DNA from 2 places in the Stutzerimonas sp. C6.4V genome. Region 1 is predicted to be linked to the other one. Evidence: riboswitches for the same ligand, from Rfam matches in the RefSeq annotation. Region 1 holds a riboswitch; the other holds the start of a gene.
The links. Region 1 has a riboswitch for cobalamin ahead of cobW (cobalamin biosynthesis protein CobW). Riboswitches for the same ligand answer to the same signal wherever they lie in the genome.

Region 2: another riboswitch for cobalamin. It lies ahead of AC4LFW_RS04415 (hypothetical protein); the one in region 1 lies ahead of cobW (cobalamin biosynthesis protein CobW).

What each region holds. Positions count from the first base shown of each region.
Region 1 covers NZ_JBZUBM010000001.1:862-8,361, reverse strand. The annotation lists gene cobN (cobaltochelatase subunit CobN) at 1-3,470, opposite strand, end outside; gene cobW (cobalamin biosynthesis protein CobW) at 3,477-4,532, opposite strand; cobalamin riboswitch at 4,628-4,846, opposite strand; gene AC4LFW_RS00015 (cobalamin biosynthesis protein) at 4,966-5,409, shown strand; gene cobM (precorrin-4 C(11)-methyltransferase) at 5,421-6,176, shown strand; partial or broken gene hrpB (ATP-dependent helicase HrpB) at 6,207-7,500, opposite strand, start outside.
Region 2 covers NZ_JBZUBM010000001.1:909,616-917,115, reverse strand. The annotation lists gene bluB (5,6-dimethylbenzimidazole synthase) at 1-44, opposite strand, end outside; gene AC4LFW_RS04425 (cobyrinic acid a,c-diamide synthase CobB) at 41-1,336, opposite strand; gene cobO (cob(I)yrinic acid a,c-diamide adenosyltransferase) at 1,491-2,102, opposite strand; gene AC4LFW_RS04415 (hypothetical protein) at 2,099-2,461, opposite strand; cobalamin riboswitch at 2,571-2,786, opposite strand; gene AC4LFW_RS04410 (metallophosphoesterase family protein) at 2,961-3,764, shown strand; gene nhaD (sodium:proton antiporter NhaD) at 3,819-5,084, opposite strand; gene AC4LFW_RS04400 (hypothetical protein) at 5,243-5,560, opposite strand; gene AC4LFW_RS04395 (C40 family peptidase) at 5,670-6,200, opposite strand; gene AC4LFW_RS04390 (C40 family peptidase) at 6,284-6,922, opposite strand; gene AC4LFW_RS04385 (NAD-dependent protein deacylase) at 6,987-7,500, opposite strand, start outside.

The sequences.
Region 1 (7,500 bases):
GCGCCCTTGTAGCCGTGCCGTTTCATGCCGGTGATCCACTTCGGGTTGGCCGCACGCGAACGCACCACGCGTCCAAGCTCCTCCTTGAGGCTGCGAATCCGCGGGTTGTCCGGCTGGCTGTTGTCGCCGTGGTAGCTCGCGACCGAGCCGCTACGCAGAGTTTCGGCGGCGGCCAGCATGCCGCCCTGGAACTGGTAGTAGTCGTTGGAATCGAGAATGTCGTGCTCGCGATTGTCCTGGTTCTGCAGCACCGCTTGGACCTGTTGCAGCCTCTCGGCGAAGCGCGCCCGTGCCGGTACGCCTTCGTCATCCTTGCCGTAGGCATAGCCGCCCCAGTTCAGATAGACCTCGGCCAGATCCTCACGGCTCTGCCAGCGGCGGTCGTCGATGACGTTCTGCACGCCTGCGCCGTAGGCACCGGGCATCGAGCCGAACACTCGCCAACCGGCCTGACGCCGCGCCTCGGCCTCGTCGAGGCCGCTGTCTTCCAATTGGAGCGATTCGCGCCAGACCCGCGCAGAAAGCGGGTTCATGTCTTCCGGCTCGTCGAGATCGGCCACCGCCTGCACCGCCTCGTCGAAGAGGCGGATCAGGTTGGCGAAGGCGTCGCGGAAAAAACCGGAAACCCGCAGCGTGACGTCCACCCGTGGCCGACCCAACTCTTCGAGCGGCACGATTTCCAAGCGCTCCAGACGGCCGCTTCCTGACTGCCAGACCGGGCGTACGCCAAGCAATGCCATCGCCTGCGCCATGTCGTCACCGCCGGTGCGCATGGTCGCGGTGCCCCACATCGACAGTCCGAGTTGCCGCAGGTAATCGCCGTGATCCTGCATATGCCGTTCGAGCAAGCGCTCGGTGGCTTGCAACCCGATGCGCCAGGCGGTGGGGGTGGGCAGGTTGCGCACGTCGACGGTGAAGAAGTTGCGGCCCGTGGGCAACACATCGAGGCGTCCGCGACTCGGCGCGCCGCTGGGGCCGGCAGAGACGAAGCGGCCTTGCAGCGCGGCCAGCAAACCGGTCATTTCGCCCATGCCACAGCCATCGAGCAAGGGCGCGACATGCTCACGAAGCTGCTGCAGCACCGCTCGGCTGGCGGACCCGACGCCCGCGGATTCGCTTTCGATCAGCTTCAGCGCCAGCAGCTCGAGCCGCTCACGCGTATCGCCCGCGGTGCGCCAGAGGCTGGCATCGCAGCGCTGTAGCACCTCGGGCCGCGGCCCCAGCCAGGACGCGGCCATGTCACAGTTGATGGGGTCGAAATCCAATCCCAGATCATCGGCCAGTGCCCGCAACAGGCTGGCGTTGGCCCCTATCCCGTTGCCTCGGGGAATGCGCAGCAGCGCAAGCAGGGTGTCGCGCCGCAGCTGTCCTTCGGGCGACTCGCCGAACACATGCAGGCCATCGCGGATCTGCGACTCCTTCAGATCACAGAGATAGGCATCGAGCTGTGGCAGCCAGCTGTTGGGGTCGTCACTCAACTGCAGCCCCAGCTCGCGATCCAGATTGGCCTCGCGCACCAGCACCAGGATCTCGCTGCGCAGCTCGGCCGCCCGGCGCAAATCGAGCTGGCTGGCTTCGTAGTACTCGTCGGCCAGGCGCTCGATGTCACGCAGCGGGCCGTAACTTTCGGCACGGGTCAACGGCGGCATCAGGTGGTCGATGATCACCGCCTGGGTACGCCGCTTGGCCTGGGCCCCTTCGCCCGGATCGTTGACGATGAAGGGGTAAATATTCGGCAGCGGGCCGAGCACCACGTCCGGCCAGCATTCATTGGAGAGGCCGACGCTCTTGCCCGGCAGCCATTCGAGATTGCCGTGCTTGCCGACATGGATTACTGCATCGGCGGCGTAGCGCGTGCGCAGCCAGGCGTAGAACGCGAGGTAGCCGTGGGGCGGTACCAGATCGGGATCGTGGTACATCGCCGCCACGTCCAACTGATAGCCGCGCGCCGGTTGGATGCCAACGAAGGTCGAACCGAAGCGCAGCCCGGCGATCATCAGCCGACCGGCACGATACATTGGGTCCAGCTCGGGCGTGCCCCAGCGCTCGGTCACGGCCTGCTGGTTGGCGACAGGCAACCGTTCGAAGAACGCCCGGTATTCCTCGAGCGCCAGGCTTTGGGCACAGGGCCGCATATCCAGGTTGTCGAGGTCGTTGGTGACGCCGCCCAGCAGCTGATGAATCAGCGCGGTGCCGCTCTCGGGCAGATCGGCCACCGGATAGCCCTGCGCCTGCAGCGCGCGGAGGATGTTCAGCGCAGCGGCTGGCGTATCCAACCCGACCCCATTGCCGATCCGGCCATCGCGGGTCGGATAGTTGGCGAGGATGAGGGCGACTCGCTTGTCAGCATTTGGCAGGCGCGCCAGCCGCGCCCAGCGCCAGGCCAATTCGGCCACGTGGTCCATGCCTGGCAGATGCGGCTGGTAGCAGATCACGTCGCTCTGGCTGCGCTCGCTGCGCCAGGCCAGGCCCTTGAAGCTGATGGGCCGGGTAATCAGCCGGCCGTCCAGCTCCGGCAGCACGATATGCATCGCCAGGTCCCGAGAGCCCAGCCCCTGCGCGTTGGCCTGCCACTGCTCGTGGTTGTCCAGGGCGCAGATGGCTTGCAGCACTGGAATGTCCAGCCGGAAGGGTCGCAGGTTCGGCGCGTCCGGGCTGGACTGGGCAAAACCGGTGGTATTGATGATCACCGCGGCGCCGCTCTGCTCCAGCCAGTTTTCGACCTGCGCGAGGCACGCGGCCTCCTTCAGGCTGGCCACGGCGATGGGCAGCGGATTGAGCCCTTGCGCTTGCAACCGCTCGCAGAAGGTATCGATAAAGCCGGTGTTGGCCGCCTGAACCTGCGTGCGGTAGAAGATCAACCCGACCACCGGCGCATCCGTCTGCCAATCGCGCTGCCAGTCAGCCAGCGTCGCGGATGGACGATGCGGGTGATAGATCGCCACCCGCGCCAGCGCCTCGGGCTCGCGCCAGGCATAGTCACGACCCAGCCAGCGGCTGGCGATGCAGTGATAGAACTGGCGCGCATTGTCCACACCACCCTGGCGCAGGAACTGCCACAGCCGATGGCTATCCTCGGCCGGAACGTTGCCGAGCTCGCTCAGTTCGGGGTCAGGGCTGTCATCGCCCGGCACCATGATGATCTTCGCACCGCGCTCGCCCAGCTCCACCAATCGCTCGACCCCGTAGCGCCAGTAACTGACGCCACCGTGTACGGAAATCAGGATGACCTTGGCGTGCTGCAGCACCTGCTCGACGTAGAAATCGATCGAGGCGTTGTTGCCCAGCTGCGCCGGGCTCGCCAACCGCAGGCTGGGATAATCCTCGGGCAACTGCCCGGCCACCTCGGCCAGCAGCGACAGGTGCGAATCACCCGTGCACAGCACGACGATCTCGCCAGGCGTCTGGCCCAGGTCGGCGATGCTGTCGGCCGGCAATTGCTGGCCGGGCTGGGTGCGCAGCAGATGCACGGCCGGTCAGCCCGCCAATGCCGCGTTCAGTTCGGCGTCAATCAGCGATTGCTCGAGGGATTGCCCGATGATGACCAGCCTCGTGGTGCGCGCTTCCCCGGCCTGCCAGGGACGGTCGAAGTGCTTGTCGAAGCGCTGCCCCACGCCCTGCAGCAACAGGCGCATGGGCTTGCCGGGAATCGCGGCGAAGCCCTTGATGCGCAGGATGCCGTGCTTGACCACGGCCTCCTTAAGCGCCTGCAGCAGCTTGTCCTCGGCGACTTCCGGCAACTCGACCGCGAAGGAGTCGAAGACATCGTGGTCGTGTTCTTCGTGGTCTTCGAGATCGTGATGGGTCTTGCGCCCGTCGATGTGCAGCTCGGTTTCGCAATCCAGGCCAAGCAGCACACCGAGTGGCAGCTCGCCGCCGTGGGCCTCGATGACCTTGACCGCTTCGGGCAATTCCTCGGCCACTTCAGCCCGGACGGCGGCCAAGGCGTCTCGTGACAGCAGGTCAGCCTTGTTGAGTATCACCAGGTCGGCGCTGGCCAGCTGGTCGGCGAACAGTTCGTGCAGCGGTGATTCGTGATCGAGATTGGGATCGAGCTTGCGCTGGGCATCGACCTGCTCGGGGAAGGCGGCAAAGGTGCCGGCCGCCACAGCGGGGCTGTCGACCACCGTGATTACCGCATCGACCGTGCAGGCGTTACGGATTTCCGGCCAGTTGAAGGCCTGCACCAGCGGCTTGGGCAGGGCCAGGCCCGAGGTTTCGATGAGGATATGGTCAAGGTCGCCCCGGCGCGCCACCAGCTCGCGCATGACTGGGAAGAACTCTTCCTGAACGGTGCAGCAGAGGCAGCCGTTGGCCAGTTCGAAAACGCGGCCGTTGGCCTCTTCTTCGCTGCAGCCGATGGAGCACTGCTTGAGGATCTCACCATCGATGCCCAGCTCGCCGAACTCGTTGACGATAACGGCGATCCGCCGCCCTTCGGCATTGGCCAGCATGTGACGCAGCAAGGTGGTTTTGCCGGCACCGAGAAAGCCGGTGACGATGGTGACGGGGAGTTTGGAAAGGGTTTTCATCGCGGCCCTGCAAGCATCGAAAAAAAGATGAGCAGGCAGGCGGACACTTTTGTGGCGACGTGCGCCATCAAGCACCACCGGAGCACCCCGCCCGGTTGCAAATGTGTAGCGAGGCAGGTCTCCTGGCTCACGACCGGGCGACGCACGATGCGTCGGCCAATTACCCTCGCCTTCCCGCGCCCTGCGCAGTGGCTGGTGTGCTCGACAACGCACACCCGGGGTCAAGTCGCTTACAGTTGCGGGGGCAGCCACGGCTTTTCCGTGTTCCCTCTTAGCTCTGGCAGCGCCAGAGAACCTCGACGCGTGAAGGCTACGCAGAGGCCGGGGGCGGGTCAATCGCCCGGTTGACGCTCGGGAAAGCACGTGATGTTCTTGCACCCCTTTTTCACCCGACCGCGAGCATTGCTTGCAGTCCCGGAAGCCGTCAGCTGTCATGCCGCCCGATAGCGCCCTACGCCCTCTCTCCCCGCTGCCAAGCCGAGCCCTGCATGTCGCAGGCCTGGGATGCCGCCGGGGTTGCAGCCGGGCTGAGCTCGAACAACTTCTCCACCGCGTGCTGCAGCAGCATGACCTTGCGCTCAGTGCAATCGACTGCCTGGCAAGCAGCGCCCATAAAGCAGCCGAAACGGGGCTGCTGGAACTGGCCGGGCACCTGCGATTGCCCCTGGTTTGGCTGTCAGCCGAGCAGCTCGCACCTTATGATGGCGCGCTCAGTGGCGCTTCATCGCTCAGCAAGCAGCTCACCGGCAGTGCCGGGGTTGCCGAGGCCAGCGCGCTTGCCCAGGCCGAGCGGACCGGCCAGAAAGCTCGACTGCTCGGCGCCAAGCTGCGTTCCGCCAGTGCGACCTGCGCGCTGGCTGTCGCCCGCCTTCCCTGATTGGAGTTTGCATGACCGTCTATTTCATCGGCGCCGGCCCTGGCGATCCCGAACTGATCACCGTCAAAGGCCAGCGTCTGGTGCGCAGCTGTCCGGTCATTCTCTACGCCGGCTCGCTGGTTCCTGCCGCCGTGCTCGAAGGACATAGCGCCGAGCAAGTCATCAACACGGCAGAGCTGCATCTGGATGAAATCATCGCGCTGATCCAACAGGCCGACGCCAAGGGCCAGGACGTTGCGCGCGTGCATTCGGGCGACCCGTCGCTTTACGGCGCTATCGGCGAGCAGATCCGTCATCTGCGCCGGCTCGGCATCGCCTTTCAGATCATCCCAGGTGTGACCGCGACGGCGGCCTGCGCCGCGCTGCTGGACGTCGAACTGACACTGCCGCAGGTCTCCCAGACACTGATCCTGACGCGCTACGCCACCAAGTCGGACATGCCGCCCGGCGAGGAACTGCATGACCTGGCCCGGCATGGCGCGACCATGGCCATTCACCTTGGCGTGCAGCATCTGTCGCGCATCGTGGCCGAGCTGTTGCCGCATTACGGCGCGGATTGCCCCATCGCCGTGGTGCACCGCGCCAGCTGGCCCGATCAGGACTGGGTGATGGGCACGCTGGCGGACATAGAGGCCAAGGTGGACGAGAAGGGATTTCGCCGGACTGCACTGATTCTCGTTGGCCGGGTGCTGACCGCCGAAGCCTTCGCCGATTCGGCGCTGTACAACGTGGACACCCGGCACCTCTACCGCGCGCCGAGAGACTGAGCGTTTCGTTCGCCGGCAAAACCCGGCGGGCTATTTGCGCGGCTTCACCCGCGCCGTCGGCTCGGCGACCAGGGGGTCGTCGGGCCAGTAATGCTTGGGATACCGACCTTTCAGGTCCTTCTTCACCTCGATGTAGGTGTTGGCCCAGAAGCTGGCCAGATCCTGTGTCACCTGCACCGGACGACGCGCGGGCGACAGCAGATGCAGCTTCACCACCTGGCGCCCGCCGGCGATGCGTGGCGTATCGGCCAGCCCGAACAGCTCCTGCAAGCGCACCGCCAGTACCGGTGGTGACTCACTGTAATCGAGCCGAATTCGAGAGCCGGACGGCACGGCGATGGCGACCGGCGCCAGCTCGTCGAGGCGCTGCGGCAGCGGCCAGGGCAATAGGGTCGCGAGCATGCCCTGCAGGTCGAGCCCGGCGAAGTGCGCCAGCCGCGAGACCTTGCCGAGATAGGGCAAAAGCCACTCTTCGAGTCGTTCCAGCAACGCCATGTCGCTGACGTCAGGCCATTCGCTCGATTCGCCCGTGCGCAGATCGAGCTGCCTGAGCAGGCCGATCCGCGCCTGCCATTGGCGCAGCTCCGGTGTCCATGGCAGCAACTCCAGCCCCTTGCGCCGCACCAGCCCGAGCAAGGCGCGGCCACGCGCTTCGTCATCCAACCCCGGCAAGGGCTCACGGCTGAGTATCAGCTCACCGACACGCCGCTGACGCTCGGCGCGCAGCACGCCCTCACGCTCGTCCCATTCCAGCTCGTCACGCTGGCTGACCTGCTCAGCCAGCACCTCGTCGAACAGCGCAGCGTCCAGCGCCGCAGCGCGGTAGATGCGTTCCTCGCGCTGGCCCTGACGGCTGCCCAGTTCGGCGATCACCAGCCAGGGTTCCTTCATCAAGGCATCCGGCTCACCGAATACCGCCGCGCGACCGTTGGCCAGGCGGTATTCGCCACCGCCATCACGGCGTTGCCGGGCAATCCGGTCGGGGTATGCGAACGCCAACAGCGCGCCGTGCCACCGGTGGTCGGACGCATCCACCGGGGCCGGCGCCGAAGGCCCACGCAGCAATCCTCGAAATTGCCGGGCGAGCTGGCGCACCCGTTGCGCACCGGCATGCCGGCCTGCGCTGCCGTCGAGCATTCCAAGTCGGGTAGAAATATCGGCGCCGCCCCGCTGGCCGCCGGACTGGATGTCACGCTCGACCAGCAGCGCGGCGAGATCGGCCGCCAACGGCGCGAGCCCCAACGCCTGACCGCGCAATAACAGATGGGCAATCCGCGGATGCGCGGGCAGTTCGGCCATGGCCTGGCCGTGAGCAGTCAGTTGC
Region 2 (7,500 bases), 910 kb from region 1:
TAGACCCCGGCGCGCTGCTCATCGGTAAAGGCATGCTCGCTCATGGCTTGAACAAGGCAGCCGCTGCCGCGGGATCGGACGGCAGGTAGAAGTGGATATAGGAAGCGGTCAGCCTTCCCTGCCTGTACACCGCCTCCGCCGTTCGCTTGTAGTTCGGGCATTGGCCGCGGGCAATCGGTTGCAGGGTTGAATCAAGGGAGGAGTGGTGGAAGGTATGCCCCCGCAGACGTCCTTCAGGCAGCTCGACGTCCTGCAGCGCCAGCGCGGTAAGACGCTTCTGCATCCTGGCTTCGCCAGAGAGCAGGCCAAGCATGGCTTCACGGTCGCCTGCCTGGTCAGTCAGCCCGTCGAGCAGATAGAGCATGCCGCCACACTCGGCGACAATCGGCTTGCCTGCGGCGTGGTGAGCATGAATCGCCTCGCCCATCGCGCGGTTGCGGCCAAGGGCGCGCGAATGCAACTCCGGATAACCACCCGGCAGGTACAGGCTGTCCACAGCAGGCAATTTCGAGAATCGCAGGGGCGAGAAGAACAGCAGTTCGGCACCGAGCGCCTGGAGCAGATCGAGATTGGCCTGATAGACGAACGCGAACGCTGCATCCCGCGCCACTCCGATGCGCACGCCCTTGAGCAGCGGCTCGATGGTTCCGGCTTCCGGCGCTGGAAAACTCACCGATGACGGCAGGTCGCAATCGGCACTCGCTGCCAGCGCGTCGGCTGCCGCATCGAGCTTCGCGTCCAGGTCAGCCAGCTCCTGCGCCTGCACCAGCCCCAGATGCCGGCTAGGCAAACCGACCGCCTCGCTGCGTGGCAGTGCACCAAACCAGGTGGTATGTGCAGGCAGGCATGCACGAAGGACCTCACCGTGGCGATTGCTGCCGACGCGATTGGCCAGCACGCCGGCGAAGGGAAGATCGGGCTGGTAGCTGGCCAGGCCATGAGCGAGGGCGCCGAAGGTCTGCGCCATGGCTGAGCCATCGATTACCGCCAGTACGGGAATACCGAAATGTCGCGCCAGATCGGCCGCCGATGGCGTGCCATCGAACAGCCCCATGACGCCTTCGATGAGGATGAGGTCGGCCTCGCCCGCCGCTTCCCACAGCAGCCGACGGCTTTCATCTGCGCCCACCATCCACAGGTCGAGCTGGTAGACCGGATGACCGCTGGCACGGGCCAGCACCATGGGGTCGAGAAAATCCGGGCCGCACTTGAAGACGCGCACTCGCCTGCCCTGGCGCCTGTGCAAGCGAGCCAGGCCGGCGGTTACTGTGGTCTTGCCCTGTCCGGATGCCGGTGCTGCGATCAGTAGTGCCGGGCAGTGGCGCGATTCGCTCATGACGCCCCCCTGGTTCCAGCGCAGGCGAGTTCGGGCGCCTGCAACGCAGCGGTACTGCGAGAATGCCGCGTCACCCACATTCTCTTATCTGTGCTGCACGCCCAGCCCATGACCCAAGCTGCCTGATTCCTCGAAGATGCCGGGAACTTCTGCATCAGAACTCGATTCCTTTTTGAGCCTTCACACCAGCCTTGAACGCATGCTTGACCATACCCATTTCGGTCACGGTATCGGCCGCCTCCACCAAGCGCGACGGTGCACCGCGACCGGTGACCACCACATGCTGGAGCAGCGGGCGCGACTCGATATCGGCGAGAACGGGCTCGAGGTCCAGGTAGCCGTATTTGAGTGCAATGTTCAGCTCGTCCAGCACCACCAGCCCGATCTCGGGGTCAGCCAGCAGCTGAGCGGCAACCGCCCACGCCTCCCTGGCCTTGGCCATGTCGCGCTGGCGGTCCTGGGTTTCCCAGGTGAAGCCCTCGCCCATTACGTGATAGCGGACCTCCTCGGGAAAGCGGCGAAAAAAGCTCTCCTCACCAGTACTGGCCGCACCCTTGATGAACTGTACGACGCCGACCCTGATGCCATGACCAAGAGCGCGGGCGACCATGCCGAAGGCAGAACTGCTCTTGCCCTTGCCGTTACCAGTGTGTACCAGCAGCAGCCCGTACTCCTGCTGCGCTTCGGCGATCTTCTCGTCGACCACTGTCTTCTTGCGCTGCATGCGTGCCTTGTGGCGATCATCGCGCTCGCTGGAATCGCTCATGCGCAATCCCCTTGGACGCTCCAGGCGCCCGGCCTGACGACCCGTACCGCGGCGGTAACTCCTGCGCTGCCGATGGTCGTGTCGTATGTGCCGTAACCGTCCTTGTAGGCGCCGCCGGCCATGGACAGGCCGGGTACGGGGCGAAGCAGGCCGGGCAACGACAGCGTCTGGCAGCGCTCGATGCTCTCTCGGTCGAGAACCGTTGTGGCCGTCAGCGTAGCGGTCTGCTGACCGACAGGCTTCGCTGGGACGGTTTCAGGGTCGAGGTCGAGGAGGCGCTCTGCGCCATGGGTCATGGAAAGCGGCGCGAGGCCAAGCAGCGTGCAAACTGCAGAAGCATGGAAGGTCTTGCAGATCAAGTTCAGGTCTCCGTCGTGCCCGCCGCACGACATCAGTCGATGAGGCAGACGGAGAATGCGAAGGGAGCGCAGGTGCAAGCAGCCGCACCCCGATCAGCGCCCGCCGCACTGCCGTGGAATGCGACAGGCCGGTCTCCGGGCTTGCGAGCGGATGCCATGCACCCCGGAACCGCGGCCTTCCCATGCCTGTGGCACAGTGGCTGTGAGCGGTGTCCTGTCTCGCCTACCGTTGCGGGGGCAGCGCCGGAATCTTCATCGAATGAACCGGCTTCCCTGTTTCACCCACTGGCTTTACGCCAGGGGCACCTGAAGCAGCGCGGAGGTTAGTCCAAGGCCCTTCCCAGCGCAACCGGAAGCAGCTCCAGCCTGCACCTGGCCAGCCCTGGATGCGCTTAGGGCCGAGGAGATGAGATGTTTACCGGAACGCCCGGCGCTGATCGGCTTCGAATGCAACAATGCCAACCTGTCACTCACCATACAGACGAGAAGTCACTTGCCCATGACCAGCATCGTGCAGATCTCCGACACCCATTTCGGTACCGAGCAGGCGGCCGTGTTACAAGCCATGGAAGACCATGTACTCGAGCACGGCGCGGATCTGCTGATTTTTTCCGGCGACATCACGCAGCGCGCGCGCGCCGGGCAATTCGCCGACGCCCAGGCATTCGTCCAGCGTCTGCATGGTCATGGAATTCCAGAGGCGCTGGTGATTCCCGGCAACCACGACATCCCGCTGTACAACCTCTTTGCACGTTTCCTGATGCCCTACCGCAACTATCGGCGCCATTTTGGCAATGATCTTGAGCCGACCTTCGAAAATGAAAACGTGCTGGTGATTGGCCTCAACACCACTCACCCGCGCCGACACAAGGACGGGCTGATCACTGACGAGCAGGTTCAAGCCGTCTCGCGACGCCTCAAACAGAGCGACCCGCAAAAGGTGCGCATCGTGGTGGCGCATCAACCATTTGGCGCAATGGTGTTGAGCGATCTGAGCAACCTGCAGCACAACGCTGATGCAGCCTTGCACCGCTGGGCTGACGAAGGACTGGATCTGGTGATGGGTGGCCACATCCATCTGCCCTACGTACTGCCGCTGTCCAAGCAATACACCGAACTGTCGCGGGAGATCTGGATGGTTCAGGCAGGAACCACGCTGTCATCACGGGTGCGTGGCACCTCACCGAACTCCTTCAATCGCCTCAAGCTGCACCCTGGCGCCGACAAGAAGGTCTGTGTCGAGCGCTGGGATCTGCTGGACAATCAGTTCGTGCTTGGTTCGCACTTCAATCTGCATTGGTGAACGCAGCAGGTTGCCCAACCGCCGAGCTTCAACCTGCCGCGACCCCAGGCGAGATCAGCCAAGCATGCCGGCCACCGCGAGTCCGGTGAGATAGACACCGACAAACCCCAGGTTGAACGCGACAAACAGGTACAGGCTGTATTTCAGGTAGCTGCCAAATGTCAGCCCCGGCACCTTGCTCATGGCCACGATGCCGGCCGCCGAGCCGATTACCAGCAGCGAACCGCCGACACCCACCGCGTAGGTCAGCACCATCCATTCGGCGATGCCCATCTGCAGGCCGGACTTGAGCAACGCAGCGGTCAACGGCACGTTATCGATGGCCGCCGAGAGCAGGCCCATCAGGTAGTTGGCGAAAACTGCCGGGACCTGGTCGTAGATGCGCACCAGACCGTCGAGCACATGAATCTCCTTGAGCATCCCGACCAGCAAGAGGATGCCGAGGAAGAACAGCAAGGTCTCGAACTCGACCTGACGCACATACTCCAGGATCGGATCGGTCTCGATGTCGTCGCTGAAGAAGCGCGCCACCAGGAACATGATCGACAGGCCCGTCAGAAAGGTCAGCACCGGCGGGATCTGGAAAAAGAAATTGCCGGCGATGGTGCTCAGAATGGTGCCCAGGAAGATCAGCGCGATGGCGATGTCGACCCGACGCACGTCGGTGCGGTGACTCTCCACTACTACCTGCCCGCTCATGCCCAGCGAGAGCATCGCCGCCAGCAGCATGACCGCGAGGAAGGCCGGGAGCGCCAACAGCAACAACTGCAGGATCTTGACCTTGCCCGCCAGAAAGATCATCAGCGTGGTGACGTCACCGGTAATCAGCGCAACGCCACCGGAGTTCACTGCAAAAACCACCAGCGCGGCGTATTTGATGGTCTTCTCGGCACTGAGCTTGAGCGAGAGGATCAGCGTGATCGATACCAGCGTCGCGGTGATGTTGTCAGCCAGCGACGAGAACACGAAACAAAAGGTGGCGGTCAGGAACAGCAGGGCCCGCTCGCTGATTCGCCTGGGCAGGACCAGGTAGATCAGGTTTTCGATCAGACCTTTCTTGTTCAGGTACGCGACGAAGGTCATCGCGGCGACGAGGAAGATCCACAGCCCGGCGATCTCCGCGATGTTTTCGTTGAGGCTGTCCAGCACCCGTTCGCGCTCGGCGCCCTCTGGGCTGAACACGAACAGCAGCATCCAGGCCAGGGTGCCGAAAAACAGCGTCACCTTGGCTTTGTTGACGTGGGTTATTTCTTCGAGAACAACACCGAGCAGAGCGGCCACGGCGAGGCCGATCAGCACTAGCTGAAGTATTTCAGGCATGGGACACCAGATGCATAAGGGGAACGGTTTGTGCGCGGTCTGCGCACCCGAGGAAGTTGGGGCGCCGATCATATCCAAAGTGCGACAATCCGACACCTGACTAATGTCAAACCCAGGATTATTTCGAAATATTCTGCCGCGCGGCAGGCGCTCTGGAGCTAGTGGCGGGGCACGAAACCGGCAGGTTTGCTGGACAACCAATCGACAAAGGTGCGCAGGCGCGGGTCGTTCATCAGGGCGTCTCGGTTGTTAAACGTGAGCGCCAGGTCCTTTTCGCTGAAAAGGCGATGGATCTGGTTATGGCAGGGCCGGCAAACCCAGAGCGTGGCGGTAATGCGCTCTTCTCGTGCGAAACGCTTGCGCACGTAGGTCTTGCCGTGAAGTGCTTTGGGAATCAGGTGATGACGCGTCAGCGGGGCGCTGCGCTGGCAGAGCTCGCAACGTTCAGGCGGATCCGGCAAGCGCAGGATCGGCATCCTAGCGACTCCGCCCGGAAGCTACCCCCGCCAGTGAGCAGCATCGCAGGGGAAGTTCGTTCAATGCCCTTGCACCAGTCATGTTGACCTCCAGCCAGGCGCCGATGGATCAGGGATTTCGAGCGAGGCGCTCACTGTCGAGCACGCGCTTGGCACCGAGGTAGCTGCTCTTCCAGTAACTGTTGGAGAGGCTGTCAAGGCGTACCGTTCCGCCCGTCGAAGGAGCGTGTACGAAACGTCCTTCTCCAACGTAGATGGCCGCATGACTGACGCGACGCCCGCCGCTGGTGGCAAAGAACAGCAGATCACCCGCCTTGAGCGCGTCGCGCCCGACGGTCATCCCTTGCATGGCATTCATCGCCCGGGTTGTGCGCGGCAACGCGACACCCGCTGCGCCTCGGTAGACATAACTGATCAGACCGCTGCAATCGAAGCCACCATCGGGCGTGTTGCCACCGTAGCGATACGGCGTACCGACAAGTCCCAACGCGGTGAACAGAACATCTTCAGCAGTGCCGGGAGACTGCTGCATCGCTGGCGCAGGCGCGACAACCAGCGGCTCGACAGGCCTCTGGCTGGAACAGGCGGCCAGCAGCATGGCTGCCAGCAAGACCATCGTATATCGAGCCAGAAGCGGCATGGCAGAGCAGTCCAGACGAATGAGCCATCACTCTGCCGGCATGCGCGGGTGGTTGCAAGCCCGGCGCACGGCTATCTCAGCAGTCAGTGATGAGTGGGAATGCTGCTGGAATCATGGGCCAGCGCCAGCACGCGCTTGGCCTGCATGAAGCTGGCGCGCCAGTAGGCGTCGTCTAGGCTGTCGACACGGACTCCGCCGCTGCGGCGACTGGCGGAATGGATGAACTGCTGATCGCCGATGTAGATGCCGGCATGGCTGACACGACCACGACCGCGGTTGTTGAAAAAGACCACGTCACCGGGCTCAAGCTCGCTGCGTTTGATCTTCGGCGCATCCAGATTGATCATTTCGCGAGTCGAGCGCGGCAGCTCGATACCGGCTTCCTTGCGGAACAGGAAGCCGACGAAGCCACTGCAATCGAAGCCGGTCTTGCTCGAGTTGCCACCGTAGCGGTACGGCGTTCCCACCAGCTTGAATCCAAGTTCCAACACGCTTTCGGCCAGTCCGGGAAGCTCGTAGCCCTGTTCGTCGGCGAGTTCACGCAGCTGTTGCTCGGTGGGCTCGCCCGGATCGGCCTGAGTGACGTCCTGCGGCTCCACCGGCAGACTGAACGCGAAGCCCTTCGGCACTGCCGGGGTTTGGCCCTGCTCCGGCTGGCCGGCACATGCAGCCAGCAGCAGGACCAGTGAAACAGGCAACAGAATCGAGAAGCGTCGGCGCATGACAACAATACGTCAGGAAGTCGAAGTGGCGGAACTATGCCCGCTGACGCTTTGATGAGCAAATTCAATCGTTGAAAATGTGACGAACAAGGTGCGGCAAAACGTCTGCCGCGTTTCCAGCCATGTGCAGGTCAACCAAAAGCGACAGTTCGCTGGCGCAAGGGTCGACCTGAGCCGTAAAACCGCCACGGTTTCGCACCTGCAACAAGGGCTCGGCGATATAGGCGAAACTGGCCGAGGTCCCCCCTGCGATCACTGCATCGAAGCCTGTCTGCATCTGCTCATGCAAAGAGTGCAGCGCCTGCTTTGGCAGCAGTTCCTCGAACAGCACCACTGGTGGCCGAAGCACGCCACTGCATCGGGAGCAGCGCGGTGGCAGCGGCTGCGCCAGGTGACCCGCCAGGTCATGGCTTTCCTGGCCGCAGTCCATGCAGAACAGAGGTGCAAGCGTGCCGTGGATCTCAATCAGCCGCTCAGGTGGGCTGCCCGCCGCCCGGTGATAGCCGTCGACATTCTGGGTCAGCACCCAACAGCCGGGTTTTCGATTTTGCAGTTCGGCAATCGCCAGGTGCCCCGCG